Regions from separate parts of the Micromonospora sp. A202 genome, predicted to be linked through region 3. Evidence: riboswitches for the same ligand, from Rfam matches in the RefSeq annotation. Region 3 holds a riboswitch; each other region holds the start of a gene.

Region 1 (5,617 bases), 4.1 Mb from region 3:
CCCGAGCCCAAGCAGGTGAAGAATCGCGTACACCTCGATGTGCGGGCCGCTCCCGGGCTCACGGGTGACGAGCGGATGGCGGCGCTGGAGGCGGAGGCGGAACGACTCGCCGCATACGGCGCCACCCGACTCAGTCGCCACGAGCCCGCTCCCCCACTGGGCGCCGGTCACCTCGTCATGGCCGACCCGGAGGGCAACGAGTTCTGCCTCGACTGATCGGACGTTCGCCCAGCTCATTGCAGAGATGGCCACCCGCCATGCGAACATGTGTACGTGTCGCCCGGCGCCAGCATCCTGCACGCCGACCTGGACGCCTTCTACGCGTCGGTCGAGCAGCGTGACGACCCGCGCCTGCGGGGGCGGCCGGTGATCGTCGGGGGCGGCGTGGTCCTCGCGGCCAGTTACGAGGCGAAGGCGCGAGGCGTACGCAGCGCGATGGGTGGTCAGCAGGCGCGCCGCCTCTGTCCGGACGCGATCGTGGTGCCGCCCCGGATGTCGGCGTACACGGCGGCGAGCCGGGCGGTCTTCGAGATCTTCCGGCAGACCACGCCACTGGTCGAGGGGCTCTCCATCGACGAGGCGTTCCTGGACGTCGGTGGCCTGTGGCGGCTGGTCGGGTCGCCGGCCGAGATCGCCGAGCGGCTGCGCCGGGAGGTTCGTGAACGGGTCCACCTGCCGATCACGGTGGGTGTGGCCCGCACGAAGTTCCTGGCGAAGGTGGCCAGCGGGGTGGCGAAGCCGGACGGTCTGCTGGTGGTCGCACCGGACGCCGAGTTGGCGTTCCTGCACCCACTGCCGGTCGAGCGGTTGTGGGGCGTCGGGCCGGTCACCTCAGCGAAGCTGCGGGAACGCCGGATCCGTACGGTCGGTGAGGTGGCCCGGCTCGGTGAGGCCGCCCTGGTGTCGCTGCTCGGCTCGGGCGCCGGCCGGCACCTGCACGCTCTGGCGCACAACCGCGATCCTCGCTCGGTGCAGGTCGGCCGTCGACGCGGTTCGATGGGCGCGCAGCATGCGCTGAGCCGCACGCCGCATGCCCCGGCGGAGCTGGATGCCATCCTCGCCGGCCTGGTCGACCGGGTCAGCCGCCGCATGCGGGCGGCTGGGCGCTCCGGTCGCACCGTGGTGTTGCGGCTGCGCTTCGGCGACTACACCCGGGCCACTCGCTCGCACACCATCGGCAAGGCGACCGCCGACACGACGCCGCTGCTCGCCGCCGCGCGCGCGTTGCTGCGAGCCGCGCTGACCGAGATCGATCGTCGTGGTGTCACCCTGATCGGTGTCTCAGTGGGCAACCTGGACGACAACCCCGTGCAACCGGAGCTGCCGTTTCACCGCGATCCGGGCGCGGAGTTGGACGCTGCGGTGGACGCGGTCCGTGACCGGTTCGGCTCAACGGCGCTGACCCGAGCGGTCCTGCTCGGCCGGGAGCCGGGCGTCGAGATGCCGCTGCTGCCGGATTGACCGATCTGCGTGCGGCGTCCCGGCGAACGCTGCGACCGGAGACACATCACAGCAGGTCGGCGGTTTAACCGGCGGCTGACGGGTGACCCTTGTGGGGTACAGCCTGACAAGGGGGGACCCACAATGTCCGACGACGACACCAGCAACCGGCCGAGTCGCACTGCCGAGCGGCCGCACGACGTGACAGACCCGCTGCTCTGGCAACTGGCGATCGACGTGCTGAGCGCCCACGAGCCGGACGACGAGGGTCGGTGCCGCAACCTTCAGTGCGCCGGGCAGTCCTGGCCGTGCGCGGCCCGCGCCGGCGCGGAGCAGTCGATGCGACTGGCCCGCAGCACACCCGCCCCGGGCGAGGTGACCATCGACGGCGGCGACAACGAGGAGGGCGGCACGGGCTGGTCCGGGGAGGGCAGCGCACCGGCGCCCCGCTGGGGCTGGAACGCCGGCCCGGTCGCGTCGCACCGAGGGTCGAAGGCATCCGCCTCCGCGGCGTGACGGCTTCCCCCCGGGGTACGGGCGCTCGGGCTGATCCGCACCACACGTACGAACGCTCGGCCGGTGACCCGGCCGAGCGTTCGTGTGTCATCCCTCAGAGGCTGAGCCGCTGACCCGGGAAGACCGTCAGAGGCTGAGCCGCTGACCCGGGAAGATCAGGCCCGGGTCGGCCCCGATCAGCTGCTGGTTGTGCTCGTAGAGCGCCTGCCAACCGCCGGCCACCCGGTGGCTGTCGGCGATCTCCGACAGGGTGTCGCCCGGCTTGACCAGGTACGTCTGGCCGCCCGTGGTCGGCGCGGTGCGCTCGTGGTTGCGGGTCGCCGGCTGCTCCCGCCGCGAGGGCCGCTCCTGCTGCTCGGTGGGCTTCGCCGTGGACTTCGCGGTGGGCTTCTGCGTGGACTTCGTCGACGGCTTCGTGGCGGAGCCGCCGGACGAACCGCCCTTTTTGCCGCAGGTCGGCCACGCGCCGATGCCCTGCCCGTCGAGCACCTTCTCGGCGATGGCGATCTGCTCGCCGCGGCTGGCCAGGTCGGCGCGGGCGGCGTACTTCTTGCCGCCGTAGCCGGCCCAGGTGCTCTGGGAGAACTGCAGGCCACCGTAGTAGCCGTTGCCGGTGTTGATCTTCCAGTTACCGCCGGACTCGCACTTGGCGATCGCGTCCCAGTTGACCGCGGCCTGCGCGGGGGCGGCCGGGCCGAAGAGGGCCACAGCACCGGTGACCGCACCGACGGCCAGGGTGCCGACGGCGAGACGGCGGGTGGTGACCCGTCGGTGACGGGGCGTGTAGACAGACGTCATGTGAACTTCCTCCACGCCGGCGAGGTGAGCTGTCGGGTTCGGGCCGAGGAGCCCGGCCGCACGATCGCGGCTTCACCCCGAGGTGACGTGCACCGAGGAACGTTTGGGTCCCCCGCTCCTGCCCGGGTGACTGGGTTCCACCGACCGGGGGCAGGATTTGGCGTTGCCGGCCGTGGTGTCCGCAGTGGCGAACCCGACCGACGTTAGGCACGGTCGGTGACGATCGCCCAACCCCTGTGAAGTTCTTCACCGGGGCACGCGGGGCGTCACCCGCAGCGGTTGCGGGCGGCCGGTCGGTGTGCAGTGACCACCGTGGACCGTTGCGGATCAGATGCGGTGACGGAGCCAGAGCACGATGCGCCGCAGCAGCTCGACGTGCCCCGGCGACTCGTACGACCGGGCGTCGTGACCGAGTGCGTTGTAGACGATCCGGCTGCTCCCGGCCGTGCGCGCCCAGACGAGCGGGTGGGTGTCGCCGCCCTCGTCGTGGACGTAGAGAGTCTCGACGTCGACGCCGTCGAGCAACTCCAGGTCGGTGTAGCGCTCGTCGTGCACCTCGAAGTCCACGAGACCGGTAGTGATCGGGTGCTCGATGTCGGTGCGTCGGATGAGGCTGGTTCCGATCGGCGGGTGGAAGGTCCGACCGTGGTCCCAGGCGGCGCCGACCGTGGACCGCCAGGTCGCGAGCTGGGGAAACGCGATCGTCGCGCTGTGCGTGGCGAGCAGGCTGCCGCCACGGGCCAGGAAGGCGTCGAGGACGCGGCCGAACTCCTCGTCCTGCGGGATCGGGGTCGTGCGGTCGGCGCTGGCGTTCACTACCAGGAGGCGGGCACCGTCGAGTGCGGCCGCGAGTTGGTCGACGGTGGTCACGATCGCCACCGGGCCCGCGTCGCCGACGAGCTGGGCGATCGCCGCGCTGGTCTCGGCCAACGGGTGCCAGGGATCGGCGTGCCGGCCCTCCCCGCTGAAGATCACTGTTTCGACCGGCATGACCGTGCTCCGCTCTTCATTTGGAAGATTTTCGAAATCACGAAACCAAAGCTAGCATGGCGTCCATGAGAGCCCTGCATCATCCCGATCTCGCCTCGGTCGACCTCGCCACCGTGCTCGGCGCCCTCGCCGACCCGGTGCGCCTGAGTGTCGTACGACAGTTGGCGCAGGCCGGTGGGGTCGTCTGCGGGAAGTTCGACGCGTTGTCCGAGGTGAGCATGTCCACGCTGTCGCATCACCTGAAGGTGCTGCGGGCAGCCGGCGTCCTCCGTGTCACGCCCAACGGCAGCTTCCGGAGACACGAACTGCGTGCGGACGACATCAATGACCGGTTTCCCGGGCTCCTTCCCGCGGTCATCGCCAACCTCGAGCTGACAGAACGAGTGGGAGTTCCCGCATGAGCGACACCAAACCGGCCGGGCAGAGCGGGCCGCGCACACTGGGCCTGTCCGCCGACGAGGTCCTGAGCACGACCCGCGCCGTCCGCAAGCGTCTCGACCTGGGACGCCCGGTCCCCCGTGACGTGATCGAGGACTGCCTGCGCATCGCGCTTCAGGCCCCCAGCGGCCGCAACAGGCAACGCTGGGACTTCATCTTCGTCGAGGATCCGCAGACCCGGGCCGCCGTCGCCCGACTGTGGCGACTCGGGCTGATGGCATCGCCACCCGCGTCGGGCGGCACCGGGCCGGCCTTCAGCCGGATGGACTTCGCCTCCGAGCAGTGGGGCCGGATCGCCGGCAGCCTGCAACACCTGGCGGACCACCTGCACGAGGTGCCGCTGCTGCTCATCCCCTGCCTGCGGGTCGAGTCCCGCGCCGAGCTGGCCAGCGTGCGCGGGCAGGCCGGGGCCTGGGGTTCGGTCATCCCGGCGTTCTGGAGCTTCATGCTGGCCGCCCGGGAACGCGGGCTCGGCACCGCGTGGACCACGAGCCATCTCAGCTACGAAAGGGAGATGGCAGACCTGCTCGGCATCCCCTACGACACCGTCGTGCAGGTGGCGCTCACGCCGGTGGCGTACACCCTGGGCACCGACTTCAAGCCCGGTCCGCGGGCCGACGCGGACGGGTTCGCCCACTGGAACCGCTGGTAGCCGGCCACCGCCGGCGGCGGGCCACCCGGTAACCCGGGAAGCCCGCCGCTTGACGGGTACGCCAGCTATAGGGTGCGCGCCAGCCGGTCGGCGAGCGTCCGGGTGAAGCGGGCCGGGTCGGTCAGCTCACCGCCCTCGGCGAGCACCGCCAGGCCGTAGAGCAGCTCGGCGGTCTCGGTCAGGGCCGCCTGGTCGCTGCCCTGCTCGTGGGCCTTGCGCAGCCCGGACACCAGCGGGTGACCGGGGTTGATCTCCAGGATCCGCTTGGTCGGGGGAACCTCGTGCCCCATCGCCCGGTACATCTTCTCCAGGGTCGGCGTGAGGTCGTGGGCGTCGCCGACGACGCAGGCCGGCGAGGTGGTCAGTCGCGACGACAGACGCACCTCCCGGACGCTGTCGGTCAGGGTGGCGCCCAGCCAGTCGAGCAGGGCGGCGAACTCCTGCCGCTGCTGCTCGCGCTCGGCCTCGGCCTGCTGCTTCTCCTCGTCGGTGTCCAGGTCGATCTCGCCCTTGGCGATGGACCGCAGCGGCCGACCGTCGTACGCGCCGACCCGCTCGACCCACACCTCGTCGACCTGGTCGGTGAGCAGCAGCACCTCGTGACCCTTGGCCCGGAACGCCTCCAGGTGCGGCGAGTTCTCGATGGCGGCCCGGGACTCGCCGGTGGCGTACCAGATGTCGCTCTGGCCGTCCTTCATCCGTGAGACGTAGCCGGCCAGGTCGGTAGGCTCGGCGGGGTCGTGGGTGGAGGCGACCGACAGGAGGTCCAGCAGGGTGTCGCGG
Region 2 (5,617 bases), 6.5 Mb from region 3:
GCCGACCTCGGCGGCGACATCCCGCAACCGGGCGGTGGGGTCGCGGGCGATGGCCAGCAGAACGTGCCCGTGGTTGGTGAGGAATGTCCAGTTCCGCCCACCACCGGTGTCGCCCGCCGCCGTCTTCGTCATCGTGTGACCGCCTCTCCGGATGCCGACCCTGCCCTCGGGGAGTCTGGTCGGCCCTGCCCGGGGTGCGTTACCCAGGGGCGGGCTGAAGTCAACGTATGAAATCCATATCACGTATACCTTGACGCATCTTACGGTGCGTGTGACCGTAAAAGCCGAGCCAGCGCCCGCCGCCGGCCCGGCTCAAGAGCCGGTTGACCAGGTCAGATGCGTCGAGACGAGGTGCGGGGATGAGTCATTCCGGAACGCCCGGCGGACAGCCGGGCCCGCAGCGGACCACCGACCGCGCCCCGGCGCCGAGCGAGCCGGCCCGCGCGTACGCCGAGTTGATCGCCGGCAACCGGCGCTTCGTCGGCGGCGCCCCCCGCCACCCCAACCAGGACGCCGGGCACCGGGCCGCGGTGGCCGACGGGCAGCACCCGTTCGCGGTGATCGTCGGCTGCTCCGACTCCCGCCTGGCCGCTGAGATCATCTTCGACCGCGGGCTGGGCGACCTGTTCGTGGTCCGCACCGCCGGCCACACCGCCGGCCCCGAGGTGCTCGGCAGCGTGGAGTACGCGGTGACCGTGCTGGGCACCCCGCTGGTGGTGGTGCTCGGGCACGACTCGTGCGGTGCGGTACAGGCGGCCCGGGAGGTCGCCACGACCGGCACCCAACCCCAGGGGCACCTGCGGGCGGTGGTCGACGCGGTGCTGCCCAGCCTGCGCCGGGCCGAGACCGAGGGTGTGCAGGACATCGACGGCATCGTCGACATCCACATCGCACAGACGGTCGAGACGCTGCTCGGGCAGTCGCCGGTGCTGGCCGACGAGGTGGCGCAGGGGCGGTGCGCGGTGGTGGGTGTGTCGTACCGGCTCGCCGCCGGAGCGGTCAGCCCGGTGGCCGCCGTGCCGGCCTGCTTCGCGACGCTCGGCGAGGAGGCCGGGCCCCTCGACCCGGCCGCGCCCGCCGCCGCCTGACGCTGACGCGACGAGGGCCGCCCCGCGCGACGCGGAACGGCCCTCGGCGAGGGTTCAGCGGGTCAGAGCAGCGACATGTGGACGTGGTCGGTGTGGTTCGACGGCCCGCTGTACGAACTCCAGCCGGTCGCCGGGAACCAGATCTGCCGGTTCCAGATCACGTAGTAGATGCCCAGCCGGTCGGCGTTACGGATGAGGAAGGCGGCGACGTTGTTGCCGTACCTCCGGGTGTCATCGTTGTGCCACGGGGCGAAGCCGCTCTTCTGCAGCGACCAGTCGCAGGCGCGGCCCTTCGGATGCTCCCACGGCCCACCGGATCGGTAGCAGCCGACAAACCGGTTGTAGCCGGCCGCCTTGACCTCCTTGTACGCGTGCAGGGTGCGGGGCGTGACGCAACCGGACGTGGTCGGGTCGTTCTCGCTGCACGACTGCGGCTTCCAGTCACCGTCGGCGGTGCGACCCGGGCCGATCTTGGCCACCTTCGAGGTGGCGTCCACCAGGCCGCCGGTGAAGCCCTTGCCGCCGACGAGGGAGAGCGCCTTGTCCGCCTCGCTCTTCCGCTTCGCCATCAGGGCGGTCTGCTTCTGCTGCTCGCGGACCTCCGCGTCGAGGGCCAGCTTGGCCTGCTCGGCGCGGGCCTTCGCCGTGTTGACCTCGGCGAGCTTCTTCTCGTTGACCATGTTCATCTCGTCGAGCACCGCGGCACGCTGGACGAAGGCGTCGGGGGCCTTGCTCTCCAGCAGCATCGCGAGCGCGCCGATCCGGCCGGTCCGGTACGACTGGGCGGCGATCAGCCCGACCTGTGGGGTCAGCGCGTCCAGGTCGGCCTTTGCCCGGTCGACCTCCAGCGCAAGTTCCAACTGCCGCTTCTTGGACTTGTCCAGTTGGGACTTGGCGGCGGAGTAGTCGCGGTTGGCCTGCTCGATGACGTCGGTCAGCAGTTGCGGCTCGCCGTCCTCCTCGTGCCCGGACGGTGTGGGGGTCGTCGGGGCGGCGTGGGCCGGGAGGGGCCCGGCGAGCACGGTCAATGCGGCGATCACGGCCACCACGGGTGTCAACCAGCGGCGTAGGGGTGCCGTCACAATGTTCCCTTCCGTCGACCGCCGACCGGGTTAGCTGACGGGTTCGGGGCGGAAGTGGCCCCTACCGCTGACGCGGATTCACCCCACGTACCTGGGTCCCCGATTCGCCGGTTGGCGATTGGGCGGTGGCACCGCAGGCGCCGCTTCGCGCCTTCATCGGTAACCGGCAGCGAGGTTACCCGAGAGTCGGCCGTGTGAGCTACGCCTGGATGCCGACCAAAAGCGTCATTTCGCCATAGCGTTGAGTGACCAGTGACGTGGTTCTCAGGGTGGACGCCCGATCTGGTCACGCTGAGGAGTGTCACCATGCCGTATCCGTGCTCCTGTTCGACTCCGGCCACCCGTCGGTGGCGGTGGATGGGGGTGGGGTCCGCGTCGGATCCGGCTCGTCGGGGCGACCCGCTCGCGGTGAGATGAGTGCGGCCAGTGCCTCCGCCCGGTCCGGCTGAGGTCGCGGGGCGGAAGCGTCGGTGGACGGTGTGGCGTCCGCACGCCCGGCCGCGGTCACCACTGCGGCCAGCCCGGTTGTCAGTGGCACGGCGGCGATCAGGCCGAGGGTGGCGACAGCGCTGCGGACGATCTCCTGCGCGAGGAACTCGCTGGTGAGGATCTGCCCGATCGGCCGCGCGTCGGCGGTGAGCAGGAGCAGCAGGGGCAGCGACGCGCCCGCGTACGCCAGCACGATGGTGTTGACAGTGGAGGCGATGTGCGCGCGGCCGACGCGGGTCGCGGCGCGGTAGAGCTGCAACCGGGTCAGGCCGGGGTTGGCGTGCGCCAACTCGGTGACGGTGGCCGCCTGGGTGACCGTCACGTCGTCGAGCACCCCGAGCGAGCCGATGATGATTCCGGCGAGCAGCAGACCGTGCAGGTCCACGTCGCCCTGGAACATCGACAGCGTGGTGGCGTCCTCGCTGCCGAAGCCGGTGAGGTGGGTTGCCGCCGTCGCGATGGTGGCGAGCACGCCGGTCAGCACCAGGCTGCCCAGGGTGCCGAGCACCGCGACCGAGGTCTGTGCGGTGACCCCGTGCGTCAGGTAGAGCACCACGAACATGATCAGGGCGGCACCCACCACCGCCACCAGCAGAGGTGACTTGCCGGCGCCGATGCCCGGCAGCACGAAGGTGAGCAGGATGGCGAAGCTGGCCGCCAACCCGGCGAGCGCGGCCAGACCCCGCCACCGACCGAACGCGACGATCGCCGCGGCGAAGACCACCGCCAACCACAGCATCGGGGTGCCGCGCTGGTGCTCGGCGATGTTCCAGTTGCTGGTGCTGGGATCGGTGGGATCGGTCAGCTCGACCAGGATGACCTCGTCGCCGACCGCGACCCGGGGTGCGCCCGGCCCGTCGGGCACCGGTGTCTGCACCTGCTGGCCGGCGGACGGCCCGTCGTCCACCCGGACGTCGACAGTGCCGCACGGGCCGCCGCCGACGCGTGGTGTGCCCTCCGGGCTCGACGGCGTCGGCGGGCATGGTTCGGTCACCACCCGGGTCACCGTGCCGGGGAAGCGCGGCACATCCGCCCCGCCGTCGGTCTCCGATGCCCCACCGCGCGGCCAGAGCAGCAGTGCTGCGAGCACGGTGGCGACGAAGAGGGGCACCACCGTCATGATGAGGATCCGCCGGACCCGGGGCGGGGCGGACGGAGCGGGGCGGGTGTGGTCGGAACCCAAGGCGAGACTCCCAACGATCCGGTGCGGGGTACGTGTCAGTGGGCCGGTCGGTTCATCCGCACTGCGGAATCGCGGCGGGAGACGCGGCGGATCGCTGACCGGCGACCACCCGATCACGGATGGTCAGTGCCCGGCCCGGGCGGCCAGGAGCGACGCCACCGGGTGGCGGCGCCGGTGCCCGTTCGTGCAGCGGCATGCGGGGGGTCATCGTGGGGAATGCTAACCAGCCCGGTCCGGGGACGCAGGTCGTGACGGAGTGTCGCCGCTGAACCGCTCGCGTGCCGGTCCCCGGCCAGGCATGTTGGAGACATGCCCGCTCAATCACCGCCCGATCCCGGCCATGAGCGGCACGCCACCCCGGCCGCGCCCCCGCAGCAAGCGGGGCACGACAAGCACGCCGGGCACGACAAGCACGCCGGGCACGACAAGCACGCCGGGCACGATCCGGCGATGTTCCGTCGTCGCTTCTGGGCCTGCCTGGCGCTCACCATCCCGGTGGTCCTGGCCAGCCACCTGGTCTGGGACCAGCTGGGTCTGAGCTGGGACGTTCCCGGCCGCTCCTGGGTGGGTCCGGTGCTCGGCTCGGCGGTGTTCTGGTGGGGCGGCTGGCTGTTCCTGATCGGTGCGGTCCGGGAGGTGCGGGACCGGGCGCCCGGGATGATGCTGCTGGTCGCGATGGCGATCACCGTGGCGTACACCGCGTCCCTGGCGACCAGCCTGGGCGTCTTCGACCTGGACTTCTGGTGGGAGTTGGCCGCGCTGGTCACCATCATGCTGCTCGGGCACTGGCAGGAGATGAAGGCCATCGGGCAGGCCCGGGGAGCGCTCGTGGCGCTGGCCGCGCTGCTACCGGACGAGGCCGAGCGGGTGGCGGCGGATGGCCGGGTCGAGGCGGTGCCGGTGACCGGTCTGCGGGTCGGTGACGTGGTGCTGGTCCGCCCGGGCGGGCGGGTGCCGGCCGACGGGCGGATCATCGATGGCGGCGCCGAGCTGGATGAATCGATGATCACCGGGGAGTCGCGGCCGGTCGCCCGGTCGACGGGTGATCGGGTGGTGGCCGGCACCGTCGCCACCGACTCGGCGATCCGGGTCGGTGTGGAGGCGCTGGGTGAGCAGACCGCACTCGCCGGCATCCAGCGCATGGTCGCGCAGGCCCAGGCTTCCGGTGGGCGGACCCAACTGCTGGCCGACCGTTTCGCCGCGGCGCTGTTCTACGTGGCCACCGGCACCGCCGTGCTGACCGTGCTGGTCTGGACCGCGCTCGGTCAGCCCGACGAGGCGGTGGTGCGTGCGGTCACCGTCCTGGTGATCGCCTGCCCGCACGCACTGGGTCTGGCCATCCCCCTGGTCGTCGCGCTCTCCACCGCGTTGGCCGCGCGGTCCGGAATCCTGGTCAAGGACCGGTTGGCGTTGGAGCGGATGCGGACGGTCGGCGCGGTTCTCTTCGACAAGACCGGCACGCTGACCCGGGGCGAGCACGCGGTCACCGACGTGGTGACGGTGCCGGGCATCGGGCGGGACGAGGTGCTGCGGATCGCGGCGGGTGTCGAGTCGGACAGTGAACATCCGTTGGCCCGGGCGATCGTGGCGGCGGCCGGACACGCGGCCCCGGCCGCCGGGTTCCGGTCGCTGCCGGGCCGCGGTGTGCAGGCGACGATCGACGGTACGGAGTACGCGGTGGGCGGGCCGGCGCTGCTGCGGGAACTGGGCCTGTCGCTCCCGACGGAACTGGTGACGGCGAACGAGCGGTGGTCGGCGCGGGGTGCTGCGGTGCT
Region 3 (5,617 bases):
CGACACGGGCACCCACGAGGTGGGCCACTGGCTGAACCTCTACCACACCTTCCAGGGCGGGTGCGGCGGCTCGGGTGACAGCGTCAGCGACACCCCGGCCGAGGCGTCGCCGGCCTACCAGTGCCCGACCGGGCGCGACACCTGCTCGGCGACCGGGCTGGACCCGATCACCAACTTCATGGACTACACCTACGACTCGTGCATGTACCAGTTCACCCCCGGGCAGGCCAGCCGGATGCTGACCGCGTGGAACGCGTACCGGGCGGCATAACTTCCCTGCGTACGACCGGTGCCGGCCCCGTCACGACGGGGCCGGCACCGGTTGTCTTTCTCCCCAGGACCAGGTCAGGCCGCCGAATACTGGACGTTGCGGCTGCGGTGGGCCGGGCGAGCCTGCGGTACGGCTGAAGGTGCGGCCGGGGCCAGCGGATCGAGCCACACCTGCACCGCCGGACCGCCGACGGCGACGCCGAGGCCGTGCTGCTCCCGGCGGGCCAACATCGCCACGTCGACGGTGAACTCGAACAACCGCCAGTCGACCTGCGGCTCCGCCCGGGCGCCCTGCGCCAACCGTGCCAGCTGGAGCGGATCGGTCACCGGACGGGCGCGACCCGCCACGTACGCCTCGTCGTCGCTCTCCTCCGGCGGGAACGAGTGCAGCGCGTAACGGCCGTCGCGTTCGAGATCGCGGCGCTTCGGAGAGTCGACGATGAAGCAGAACAAGCCCTCGTCGGTGATGACCGGGGAGACCGGATGGACCCGGGGCCCGCCGTCGGCGCGAACCGTGGCCAGGTAGCCGAAGCCTGGCCCGTACTGCTGGAGGAGAACGCGGATCCCGTCGGCGAGTCGGGGCTCGTCGGCGGCGAATTCGGACCAGGAAGCCATGTGGGCATTCTATCGAACAAATGTACGAGTAGCGACCTCGACTCGCTGGTCATCGGCACCGAATCCTGGCACTTTCGGCAACGCAGCTATGGTGGTCCGATGCTGCTCTCCGACCGCGACCTGGTCTCCGAGATCAAGGCCGGCACGCTGGGCCTGGAGCCGTTCGAGCCCACCCTGGTGCAACCCTCCAGCATCGACGTCCGACTCGACCGGCTGTTCCGGGTCTTCAACAACCACCTCTACACGCACATCGATCCGGCGATGCAGCAGGACGACCTGACCTCTTCGGTCGAGGTGCCCGACGGGGAGCCGTTCGTGCTGCACCCGGGCGAGTTCGTGCTGGCCTCGACGCTGGAGGTCATTTCGCTGGGCGACCAGCTCGCCGGCCGACTGGAGGGCAAGAGCTCCCTGGGCCGGCTCGGGCTGCTCACGCACTCCACCGCCGGCTTCATCGACCCGGGGTTCTCCGGTCACGTGACGCTGGAGCTCTCCAACGTGGCGAACCTGCCGATCACCCTCTGGCCGGGCATGAAGATCGGGCAGCTCTGCATCTTCCGGCTCTCCTCGCCGGCCGAGCACCCGTACGGCTCGGCGGTCTACGGCTCGCGCTACCAGGGCCAGCGGGGTCCGACGCCCAGCCGCGCCTGGCAGCACTGGCGCACCTGGCCCACCCGCTGACGGGCTGAGGCACCACGGTCGGACGACGAGGGCCCGCCGCGACCGATCGCGACGGGCCCTCCTGGTCACCCAGGATCAGCCTGGGCGGCCGTAGCTGTGGATCGGGCCGTCGTCGACCTTCTTCATCTTGACCGGTTGACCGGCCTGCGAGGCGTGCACCACCCAGCCGTTGCCGACGTACATGCCGACGTGGTGGATGTCGCTGTAGTAGAAGACCAGGTCGCCGGGGCGCAGGTCGGCCTTGCTGACGTCCTTGGTGACGCGGCTCTGCTGAGCGGCGTTGTGCGGCAACGACACCCCGGCCTTCGCCCATGCGGCCAGCATCAGCCCGGAGCAGTCGTACGAGTTCGGGCCCTCGGCACCCCACACGTAGGGCTTGCCGATCTGCGCGCAGGCGAACTTGACCGCCGTGCCCGCAGCGCCGCCGGGATAGCTGCCGGGGCAGGGCGCCGGACGCAGCGGACCGCCGCCCCCGTTGCCGTACACCTTGAGGCGCAGCTTCTGCAGCCGGTCGATCTCCTCGTTGATCTGCTTCTTCTTGGCCGCCAACTGGGCCTCGGTGCGGGCCAGCTGGGCCACCATCTCGTCCAGCGGCGCCTTCTGCGCGGCCAGCTCGTCGCGCAGGTCGGCGACCTCGCGTACGTCCTGCTGCTGGTTGTGCGCGAACCGGTCGAGCATTTCGAGCTGGCTGACCACCTCGCTGGGTGACCGGCTGCCGAGCATCGCGTTGACGGTCGAGACGGTCTCACCCTTGTACGCGCGTACGGCCAGCGCGCTGACCTTGTCCATCGCGGCGTCGACCTGCCGCTCGAGCGGGGCGATGCGGGCGGCCAGCGCGTCCGCCTGCTTGCGCTTGACGGCGAGGTCGGAGCGGGTGGCGTTGTGCCGTTCGATGATCGGTTCGAGTGTGTTCCAGTCGGCGTCGATCTGGCGCTCGATCTCGGCGACGGACGGGTCGGCGTGGGCGGCCGTGGCGCTGCCCGTCAGGACGACGGCGACGCCGACCAGTGCGGCGAGAGCGGTGGTGAAGCGGGACCAGCGTGGGCGCGGCACGATCGGCGTCGGGACGGCGAATGCCGACCGCTCGGACGACGGCCGCGGGGCATGGAGTGCCACCGGGGTTCCGTACTCCTTCTTCCTGACCGCCTACCGGGTTAGCTGACGGGTTCGGGCGGGAAGTCGGCGCCCTACCGCAGTGGCTGCGGATTCACCCCGAGGGACGTGGGTCCCCGGTTCGCTCGGAAACGACTCGGCGGTGTCGGTCCGTTACCGCCCGGGATGGGCGGAGCTGCTGTCGGGCCGACAAATGACCAGAGTAGAGACGCCCGTTACCGATCCGCAACCCGTACGGCCGTGACACTCCGTACCGATCGGGTGGGGGTCACCGACCGTGTGTGAAGAATTCTTTCTCAACATGTCGATAGATGGAAAGGTATTGACGCGGACTCTCCAGCGGCGCGATGGTGACCTGACCTCTACCCGCGAGAATCTAGGGGGTTCGATGCACCATCCAACAGTGTCGGCCGGCTGGCGCGCGCTGCTCGCCACGACCGTCGTCGCCGCCGCGAGCGCGGTGCCACTCCCCACGGCCGCCACCGCCGCACCCACCGCCGATCGCCAGCAGCAGTACGCCGCCGCAGCGACCGAGTACGGCGTGCCGACGGGCGTGCTGCTCGGCGTCTCCTATCTGGAGTCCCGCTGGGACAGCAACGCCGGCACACCGAGCACGAGCGGCGGCTACGGCCCGATGCACCTGACCGACGCCCGCCACGTTGCCGCTCTACCAGGGCGCGGCCACCACGACGCCGGCGCCGAGGACCCACGCGGTGACGACTCCCGGCCCTCCCGGGTGCCCGCAGCCCGACCCGTCGAGGCCCCCGCACCGACCGCCGCCGCGTTGCAGACCGTGGACGCGGCGGCCGCACTGACCGGCGCCACCCCCGAGGCGCTGCGCACCGACGCGGCGGTCAACATCCGGGGTGGGGCCGCGTTGCTCAGTGCGTACCAGCGAGAGTTGGGTGCGCCGGTCGGAGCGGACACCGACCCGGCGGCCTGGTACGGCGCGGTGGCCCGCTACGCCGGTGCGGACAGCGCCGACGCCGCCGCGGCCTTCGCCGACGAGGTCTTCACCACCATCGCCGCGGGCGAGTCCCGGATGACCGACGACGGCCAGCGGATCACCCTGCCGGCGCGCGCGGTACAGCCCGAGCGCTCCTGGTTGGACCGGCTGGGCCTGCGCCGGTTGGCCCGCCCGGACGGGCTGGAGTGCCCGCGCACCATCTCCTGCGAGTGGATCCCGGCACCCTACGAGGCGTTCGGCGACGGGGACTACGGCAACCACGACCTCTCCGACCGGCCCGCCCGGCAGAAGATCGAGTACATCGTCATCCACGACACCGAGGCGAGCTGGGCGACGACCCTGAAACTCGTCCAGGACCCGACGTACGTGAGCTGGCACTACTCGCTGCGCTCGGTCGATGGGCACATCGCCCAGCACGTCAAGACCAAGGACGTCGGCTGGCACGCGGGCAACTGGTACGTCAACGCCAAGTCGATCGGTCTCGAACACGAGGGCTTCGCCGCGCAGGGCACCTGGTACACGGAGGCGATGTACCGGACCTCGGCGAAACTGGTGCGGCACCTGGCGCTGCGGTTGGGCATCCCGCTGGACCGCCAGCACATCATCGGCCACGACAACGTGCCCGGCACCGTCGCCTCGACCGTGCGGGGGATGCACTGGGACCCGGGCCCGTACTGGGACTGGACGCACTACTTCGACCTGCTGCACGCGCCTCGGCTGGACACCGGCACCCCGGCCACCGGGCTGGTCCGGATCGACCCGGACTACGCCACCAACCAGCCGGCGTTCACCGGTTGCGTCACCGTGGGCGTCCCGTGCGCACCGCGCGGCTCCTCGTTGGTGGTGCTGCGGAGCGCGCCGTCCGCGGACGCGCCGCTGGTCAACGACATCGCGCTCCGACCGGACGGCACCCCGAACACGATGGCCGTTTCGGACCACGGGGCCCGGGCGTCCGCCGGGCAGACGTACGCGCTCGCCGGACGGCAGGGCGACTGGACCGCCATCTGGTACCTCGGGCAGCGGGCCTGGTTCCACAACCCGGCGTCCGCGCCGACCGCCAGTTGGACCGTCGGCGTCGTGGCCACGCCGAAGCCCGGTCGGACGACCATCCCCGTGTACGGAAGGGCGTACCCGGAGGAGGCGGCGTACCCGGACGGGGTGCCCTACCAGACGATCTCGCCGCTGCAGTACACCCTGGCCGCCGGACAGCGGTACGCAGTCGGCGCGGTGCTGGCCGGCGAGTACTACCGGGCCAGCACGTTCGACGGCTCGTCGCCGGGCGACTGGACGGTGATCCGCGGCAAGAACCGCTACGCGCAGATCCAGTTCGGCCACCGCATCATGTACGTCGATCTCGCTGACGTGCAGTTGCTGCCCTCCCCGGTGGGCGCGCCCCGCTGACGAACAACGACGGCCCCCGGTCGGTGACCGGGGGCCGTCAGTGCGTGAACTGGATCAGCCAGGTCTGCGGAACCCGGCGACCGGCATGGTGTTGATGCTGGACACCTGCACCGGTTTGCCGGCACGTGGCGCGTGCACCATCTGGTTGTTACCCAGATAGAGCCCGACGTGACTCAGCCCGGAGAAGAAGAAGACCAGGTCGCCGGGGCGAGCATCAGCTCGCGCAACGGCCTTGCCCTCGTTCCACTGGTCACCGGTGTGGTGGGTCAGGGAGATCCCGGCCGCCTTGTAGGCGTACTGGGTCAGCCCCGAGCAGTCGAACGAGTTCGGGCCGGTGGCACCCCAGACGTACGGCTTGCCGACCTTGCCGCAGGCGGTCCTGATCGCGGTGCGGGCGGCCTCGCTGACCACTCCGTTGATGGTCGGGCAGGCCGCGGTCTTTACCGTGGTCTTGGGCATCGACGCCTCGAGCTGCTTGATCTCGGCGTCGATCTGCTTCTTCTTGGCCGCCAGGTCGTTCTGCTGCTTGGTCTGGGTGACGATCAGCTCGTCCAGCTTCTGCTTCTCGCCGTC
Region 4 (5,617 bases), 4.9 Mb from region 3:
GGTCGCTGGAGTTCTGGATGGGCGCGGTGGCGGCCGAGCTGATGCGCCGTGGCCTCTGGCGGGGCCCGGGGCTGACCGCAGCCAGCGTGATCTTCCTGGCCACCTGGGTGGCAGCGGCAGAATGGATTCGCGCCGAGCTGTGGACCACGCTGCTCGCGGTGGCGTATCTGCTGGTGATCACTGCCGCCGCGGACGCGGACGTCCGAGGTAAGCGTTCCCCGTGGCGGTCCCGACCGGTGGTCTGGCTCGGCGAGGTCTCCTTCGCCTTCTACCTGGTGCACGTGCTGGTGATGACGAGCGTGCTGCGCTGGAGCGGTGACTGGGGGACCGGCTTCCAGGGCTGGCGTGGCCCCGTCGCGGTGCTCGGCTTCCTACTGGTGAACCTGGTCCTCGCCGGGCTGCTGCACCGCTTCGTCGAGACCCCGATGATGCGCCGGCTCGCTCCACGCCGCCCGGCCCGCCAGGTGGCCGTCCCTCAGCAACGCACCGCCAGCATTGAAGTCAACGGCCGCGAAGACCGCACCGCCGATGGCGTCGGGACCCAGGCCCAGGCCGGCGAAGCCGCCGTCGGCGACGTCGAGCAGGCCAGCGGCCGATCGACGTACGCCGAGTCGCGCTGAGGCGTCCGCACTGGTCAGCGCGGTCGGCGCGGCGTACGCCGACACGCCCGTGGTCGATGCGCCCGGGCCGGCGTGACGGTAGCGTCGGGGCGTGCTTCCGGTCGCGTTCACCTGTCCCCTGTGGTGGGTGGCGCGCTGGGCGACACGGGTGCTGACCAGCCTCGCCGTCGTCGCGGCCCTGGCGCTTGGCGCAGGCCCGGCCTCGGCCGCCGCGCCAACGCCGACCGCCGCGCCAACGCCGACCGTGCACGCGGCCCCAGCGGTCGCTGAGGGAGCCGCCGAGAAGGCCTTCCCGGTCTGCTCAGTCGACTCGCACCCGGCCCTGCGCGGCCGGGGCGTCATCGTGGTGGCCGGAGTGCCGCTGGTGTGCGCGGCCGGGTCTGAACGGCTGCCCCTCGTGGATGGTCCGAGGAGCTGGGCGCCCCGGGCTCCACCCGGGCGCTGATCCACCGGGACGAGCGTCCCGTCGCCGCGCCCTGTCGATCCACCCGTCCCGCACCTCGCCGATCCGTGGCCCACCGTGGCCCGGTGGCCGGTGGGGCTCCCACCGCATTGTTCTCTCCCCGAGGTGCCGACCATGGAGACCGTCGTCTTCTACCAGTTCGTGACCGAGGTGCCGCAGGCCGCCGCCATCTGGTCAGCCCTGTTCCTGCTGGCACTGGGCGTACTCATCGTGCTGGCCGCCCGCCCCGAGCGGGACCGGCCAACGGACGACCCGGCCCCGGCGGCGCCTACCGCCCGGGAGTTGGCTGAGGCCGAGGCCGTCGACCTGCGCCGGTACGCCGAGGAAGTGGCCGTCGCCGCGGCCGGCGCGGGGCAGAACGCCCGGCGGCGACGGGCTTCCTGGCTGACCGCTCAGGAGCAGGTGGAGCGGGCCTGGGGCAGGTACGACGAGGCGGACGTGGCCGCGCGTCGCTTCGCGGGAGCCGGGGCGCTGCCCACCCCGCATACCCCCCGCACCCCCGCCGAGTACGCCTCCCGGGAGCGCTACCTGCATCGCGCGGCGGCGGCGGCGCACTGGCGGGGCGACCTGACCATGGCGCAGTTCGGCGACGTGTTCGGGCACCGGCACGGTTGGGATTCCCGGCGGCACCCGGTCGAGCAGGAGGTGCTGCTGAGCCGGGCGATCCGGGACGCGAGGCTGGCCGACTACCAGGCCGCAGCCACCCGGGAGCGGGCCGCCTGGCGGGACGCGGAACTGGCCGCCGAGTCGGCCCGCACTCTCGCCGAGGAGGCGTACGCGGCAGCGGCCCGGCGGCGGCCGAACCCGGTACCCGCCCGCCGGGCGGCTACCCGGGTGTTCCGTCCCGCCCTCGTGGCACGTTGGCGCCCGGCTCGCGCGGGTTGAGCCCGATCCGTTATGTGAGCCCGGTCATGTCTATGGCGAATCGGGCGTCGGGCACGATTGGCTCGATTGTCCCCGTGATTGTGGCCGCATTATCGGCGACCTGTCCGGTTGTCGCCCGTTGGCGTCACCGTAACCGCTTGTCCCATCGAGTCACGTCAGCGGCAATACGCGCAGAAATTGTCGCGCCGATTGGGGTTTACACAGGTGAACCCGGCTTGGCAGGGTGAGAGCCGGCCAGTACTGTCGTCCTGTCCGGTGCGGTAACCGATCGCAAGAGGCGACGCCGCGCCGACCCGCTCAATCGTGATGAACGAACCGGGGACCCATCAGTAAGTCCGGGGTGAATCCGCGAGCCATGGCCCGCGGTAGGGCGATCTTCCCGCCCGAATCCGTCAGCTAACCCGGTAGGCGGTGTCGGAAGGAGTTCCATCCTCGTGCAGCACCTTTCCACCCCTCGGTTGTTCCTTCGCCTCCACGGCGTAGCGGTGCCCCCGCTCATTCGTCCAGTGACGGTGAGCTGACCCCCCCGGGTCATCGCCTAACCGCCCGGCCGCGCCGGGCGTTCCCCTGAGCGGTTCACCATCCGCGGACCATCGTCCGCGCGCTGGCGCCTGCCCGGATGCCGGTCCGGCCCCGGTGTGCCGCTCTCCCCCCGATCCGTGGAGGACCCCGTGAAGCACACCCTGAAGCGTCAGCTCCGCCGCCTCACCACCGAGCGTCCGTACCAGATCGTTGCCGCCTCCGCCGCGGCCCTCGCCATCGCCACCACCACCGGCGCCCTGCTCACCACCGCCGACGACGCGCCGGCCGGCCAGCGCACCGCGACCACTGTCGCCGAGATGCGCAGCGACGTCGCCGCCTCCCGCGGCGAGGTGCGCGAGGCGTCCCCGTCGGCCAGTGCCGCGCCGACCACCGCAGCCCCGACCACCACCGCCGCGTCACCCACGGCCAAGGCCAGCAGCAATCCCGACCTGACCCGTAAGCCGGAGCGGCCGAAGCCGCCCGCGACGAAGGTGCTCGACTACGACTACGAGGCGCAGAACACGTACTACAACTGCGGCCCGGCAGCCACCCGTAACGCGCTCAGCGCCGCCGGCATCGACCGCACCCAGAACGAACTCGGCGCCGAGCTGGGCACCAGCGAGATGGGCACCAACTCGGCCCTGGACACCACTCGGGTGCTCAACGCCGAGGTGAAGGGCTCTCCGTACCGGACCCGGATGTTCGCCGGCGCGCCCAGCCCGGCCCAGATGGACCAGCTCCAGGCCGACGTCGTCAAGGCCATCACCGACGGCCGTGGCGTGGTCGCCAACGTCGTCGGTGACGCCACCGACACCAACGGCGGCTGGCACTCCTACGGTGGCGGTCACTACATCGCCGTCGTGGGTTACAAGGACAACGGCCGGACCGTGCGGATCGCCGACTCGGCGAACCCGGCCGACGCGTCGTACTGGATCACCACGATCGACCTGGCCAACTGGATCGCCAGCCGGGGCTACTCCGCCTGACCCAGGCACGTTGACCGCTTCGGGCGCCGTCCCCCACAAGGGCCGGCGCCCGCGGCGTCTTCACCGAGCGGTCAGGCCTGCGCCGCATCGACGACCCTCGTACCTGGTCGCGAACCGTGGGAGACTGCGGCCGTGGTGGATGAATCAGGTGGCCGGGCAGGCCGTGGGCCGATCCTGTTGCTGCTGCACGGGATGGGGGCGACCGGGGACGTCTGGCTGCCCTCGGCCCCACTGCTGGAGCAGCACTGGCCCGGGCGGTGGCTGGCACCGGACCTTGCCGGTCACGGCTGGTCGGCCCCGCTGCCGTCGTACTCCTTTGATGGGTTCGCCGAGCGGATCGCCCACGGCCTGGTCGCCGACGACCGGATCGTCGTGCTCGGGCACTCGCTGGGCGGGGTGGTCGGCCTGGCGTTGGCCGCCCGCGCCGCCGGGATGCCGGTGGACGCGGTGGTCGGGCTGGGCATCAAGGCGGTCTGGTCACCCGACGAGCTGACCCGCGCGGCCGAGCTCGCCGCGCGCCCGGTGAGCTGGTTCGCCAGTCGCACCGAGGCCGCCCGCCGCTACCTGCGCGTCTCCGGGTTGGTCGGCCTGGTCCCGCCGGATCATCCGGTGGTGGACGCCGGGTTGCGTCAGGTCGACGGCCGGTGGCGCCTCGCCATGGACTCGACAGCCTTCGGCGTCGGCGAGCCCGACCTGGTCCCGTTGCTGGCGGCGACCGACGTGCCGGTGGTGCTGGCCCGCGGGGAACACGACTCGCTGGTCACCGACGAGCAGCTCAAGGCGTACGGCGTACCGGTCGTCACGCTGCCCGGTCTCGGCCACAACGCACACGTGGAGGACCCGGCTGCCGTGCTGGCGCTGCTCGACCCGTACCGACGCGGGTGAGCTGGATGAAGCGGACGCGGTGGCTGGTCACCTGGCTCCGAGCATCCGGCGGACCCGGCCGGCGACGGCCTGCTTGACCCGCCCGCGCAGTGACCGCGCGTGGAGGGTATTGACCTCTGTCTGGAGCGTCCGGGTTTCGTCCCGCAGCCACTGGATGCGCGTCAGCAACTCCTCGGGAGAGTAGGAGGAGACCGGCCGGACCGCAGGTGGGTAGACGGTCTGGCGGACCTGCTCGTCGAAGCGGGTGGCGCTGTCTCCATCGGCGAACGAGAGGCCGAGGTCGTGCTTGGCGAGGAACGCGGTGATCCGCGCGAAGCGCTCCTTGTGGCCCTCGTTCAGGGCCGTGTAGTCGGCTTCCGCATAGAGTTGGGCAGCGTCAACGTCGGCCGGCGCATCGCGCAACAACCGGTGCGGGATGTCGAAGTATCGGGCCAGCTCCAGGGTGCGCGAGTCGTGCGCCAGCAGATAGCCGGGGATGCCCGAGATCAGCGCCGTGATGGTGCCGTGGATCCGGGTGCCGAAGGCGAAGTCGAACCCGGAGAGATAGTCCATCCAGGGCCACGGGTCCATGAACATCCGCACCTTGTCCTCGACGAAGAGCGGGTGCGAGGTGTGGATCGGCATGTCGGCGGTCTTGCCGCGCAGCTTCGGCGCGTCGCCGTAGAGCAGGGTGCCGAGGGTGTAGAGGTCCTGTGCCACGTAGCGCAGGTTCGGGTAGCGCTGGTGGTGGTGCAGGATGAGGGGGGCCAGCGCCTTGACGTACGGCGAGATGACGAACGCGAGCCGGTCGTCGATGCCCAGGGTCGCCTTCGTCTTCTCGATGCGCAGGCTGTCGCCGTGTAGGAACATCGACGGGCAGCCGATCTGCTCGACAGCCGAGAAACCCAGCTTGCGCAGGTAGTTCTCGGTGATCTCGCCGCGTACGCCGATGCTGTGCGAGTGGTCGAGCACCGCCCGGCAGAACGCGCTGACCGGCTCGTCGATCGGGCGGAGCTGCTCCAGGTCGCCGTCCACGTCGGTCTGCGCCCCGACCCCGAGTACCACCACCGGGATCTTCAGCCGTTCGATCAGCCGGGCCATCGACGTCAGCCGCTTCGCGTAGTCATGACGGAACGCGTTGGCCAGTGGTATCACGAAGACGTCGTACTTCTCGTTGATCTCGTCGGCGTCGCGTGGGTCCGCCCGGAAGCGCGACGCGGTGATCTCGGCCGTGGAGGTGGCCAGCAGCTTGTGCGCGGCGTGGCTGAAGACCAGAT

What was found. Region 3 has a riboswitch for cyclic di-AMP ahead of FBZ33_RS31490 (NlpC/P60 family protein). Riboswitches for the same ligand answer to the same signal wherever they lie in the genome.
Region 1: linked by a shared signal. The riboswitch ahead of FBZ33_RS12480 (transglycosylase family protein) and the one ahead of FBZ33_RS31490 (NlpC/P60 family protein) in region 3 are both predicted to bind cyclic di-AMP.
Region 2: linked by a shared signal. The riboswitch ahead of FBZ33_RS01260 (hypothetical protein) and the one ahead of FBZ33_RS31490 (NlpC/P60 family protein) in region 3 are both predicted to bind cyclic di-AMP.
Region 4: linked by a shared signal. The riboswitch ahead of FBZ33_RS08740 (C39 family peptidase) and the one ahead of FBZ33_RS31490 (NlpC/P60 family protein) in region 3 are both predicted to bind cyclic di-AMP.

Annotation. Positions count from the first base shown of each region.
Region 1 is NZ_VFMP01000001.1:2,705,892-2,711,508, reverse strand. It holds gene FBZ33_RS12495 (VOC family protein) at 1-216, shown strand, start outside; gene dinB (DNA polymerase IV) at 274-1,461, shown strand; gene FBZ33_RS12485 (hypothetical protein) at 1,585-1,956, shown strand; gene FBZ33_RS12480 (transglycosylase family protein) at 2,083-2,754, opposite strand; cyclic di-AMP (ydaO/yuaA leader) riboswitch at 2,755-2,927, opposite strand; gene FBZ33_RS12475 (ThuA domain-containing protein) at 3,082-3,744, opposite strand; gene FBZ33_RS12470 (helix-turn-helix transcriptional regulator) at 3,810-4,145, shown strand; gene FBZ33_RS12465 (nitroreductase family protein) at 4,142-4,834, shown strand; gene htpG (molecular chaperone HtpG) at 4,900-5,617, opposite strand, start outside.
Region 2 is NZ_VFMP01000001.1:263,951-269,567, forward strand. It holds gene FBZ33_RS01250 (MarR family winged helix-turn-helix transcriptional regulator) at 1-132, opposite strand, end outside; gene FBZ33_RS01255 (carbonic anhydrase) at 360-1,088, shown strand; gene FBZ33_RS01260 (hypothetical protein) at 1,151-2,170, opposite strand; cyclic di-AMP (ydaO/yuaA leader) riboswitch at 2,175-2,305, opposite strand; gene FBZ33_RS01265 (YibE/F family protein) at 2,472-3,842, opposite strand; gene FBZ33_RS01270 (copper-translocating P-type ATPase) at 4,152-5,617, shown strand, end outside.
Region 3 is NZ_VFMP01000001.1:6,778,427-6,784,043, reverse strand. It holds gene FBZ33_RS31505 (zinc metalloprotease) at 1-271, shown strand, start outside; gene FBZ33_RS31500 (pyridoxamine 5'-phosphate oxidase family protein) at 346-885, opposite strand; gene dcd (dCTP deaminase) at 985-1,563, shown strand; gene FBZ33_RS31490 (NlpC/P60 family protein) at 1,639-2,679, opposite strand; cyclic di-AMP (ydaO/yuaA leader) riboswitch at 2,693-2,828, opposite strand; gene FBZ33_RS31485 (N-acetylmuramoyl-L-alanine amidase) at 3,080-5,044, shown strand; gene FBZ33_RS31480 (C40 family peptidase) at 5,099-5,617, opposite strand, start outside.
Region 4 is NZ_VFMP01000001.1:1,893,118-1,898,734, forward strand. It holds gene FBZ33_RS08725 (acyltransferase) at 1-620, shown strand, start outside; gene FBZ33_RS08730 (hypothetical protein) at 712-1,065, shown strand; gene FBZ33_RS08735 (hypothetical protein) at 1,198-1,968, shown strand; cyclic di-AMP (ydaO/yuaA leader) riboswitch at 2,253-2,394, shown strand; gene FBZ33_RS08740 (C39 family peptidase) at 2,628-3,476, shown strand; gene FBZ33_RS08745 (alpha/beta fold hydrolase) at 3,609-4,361, shown strand; gene FBZ33_RS08750 (polysaccharide pyruvyl transferase family protein) at 4,389-5,617, opposite strand, start outside.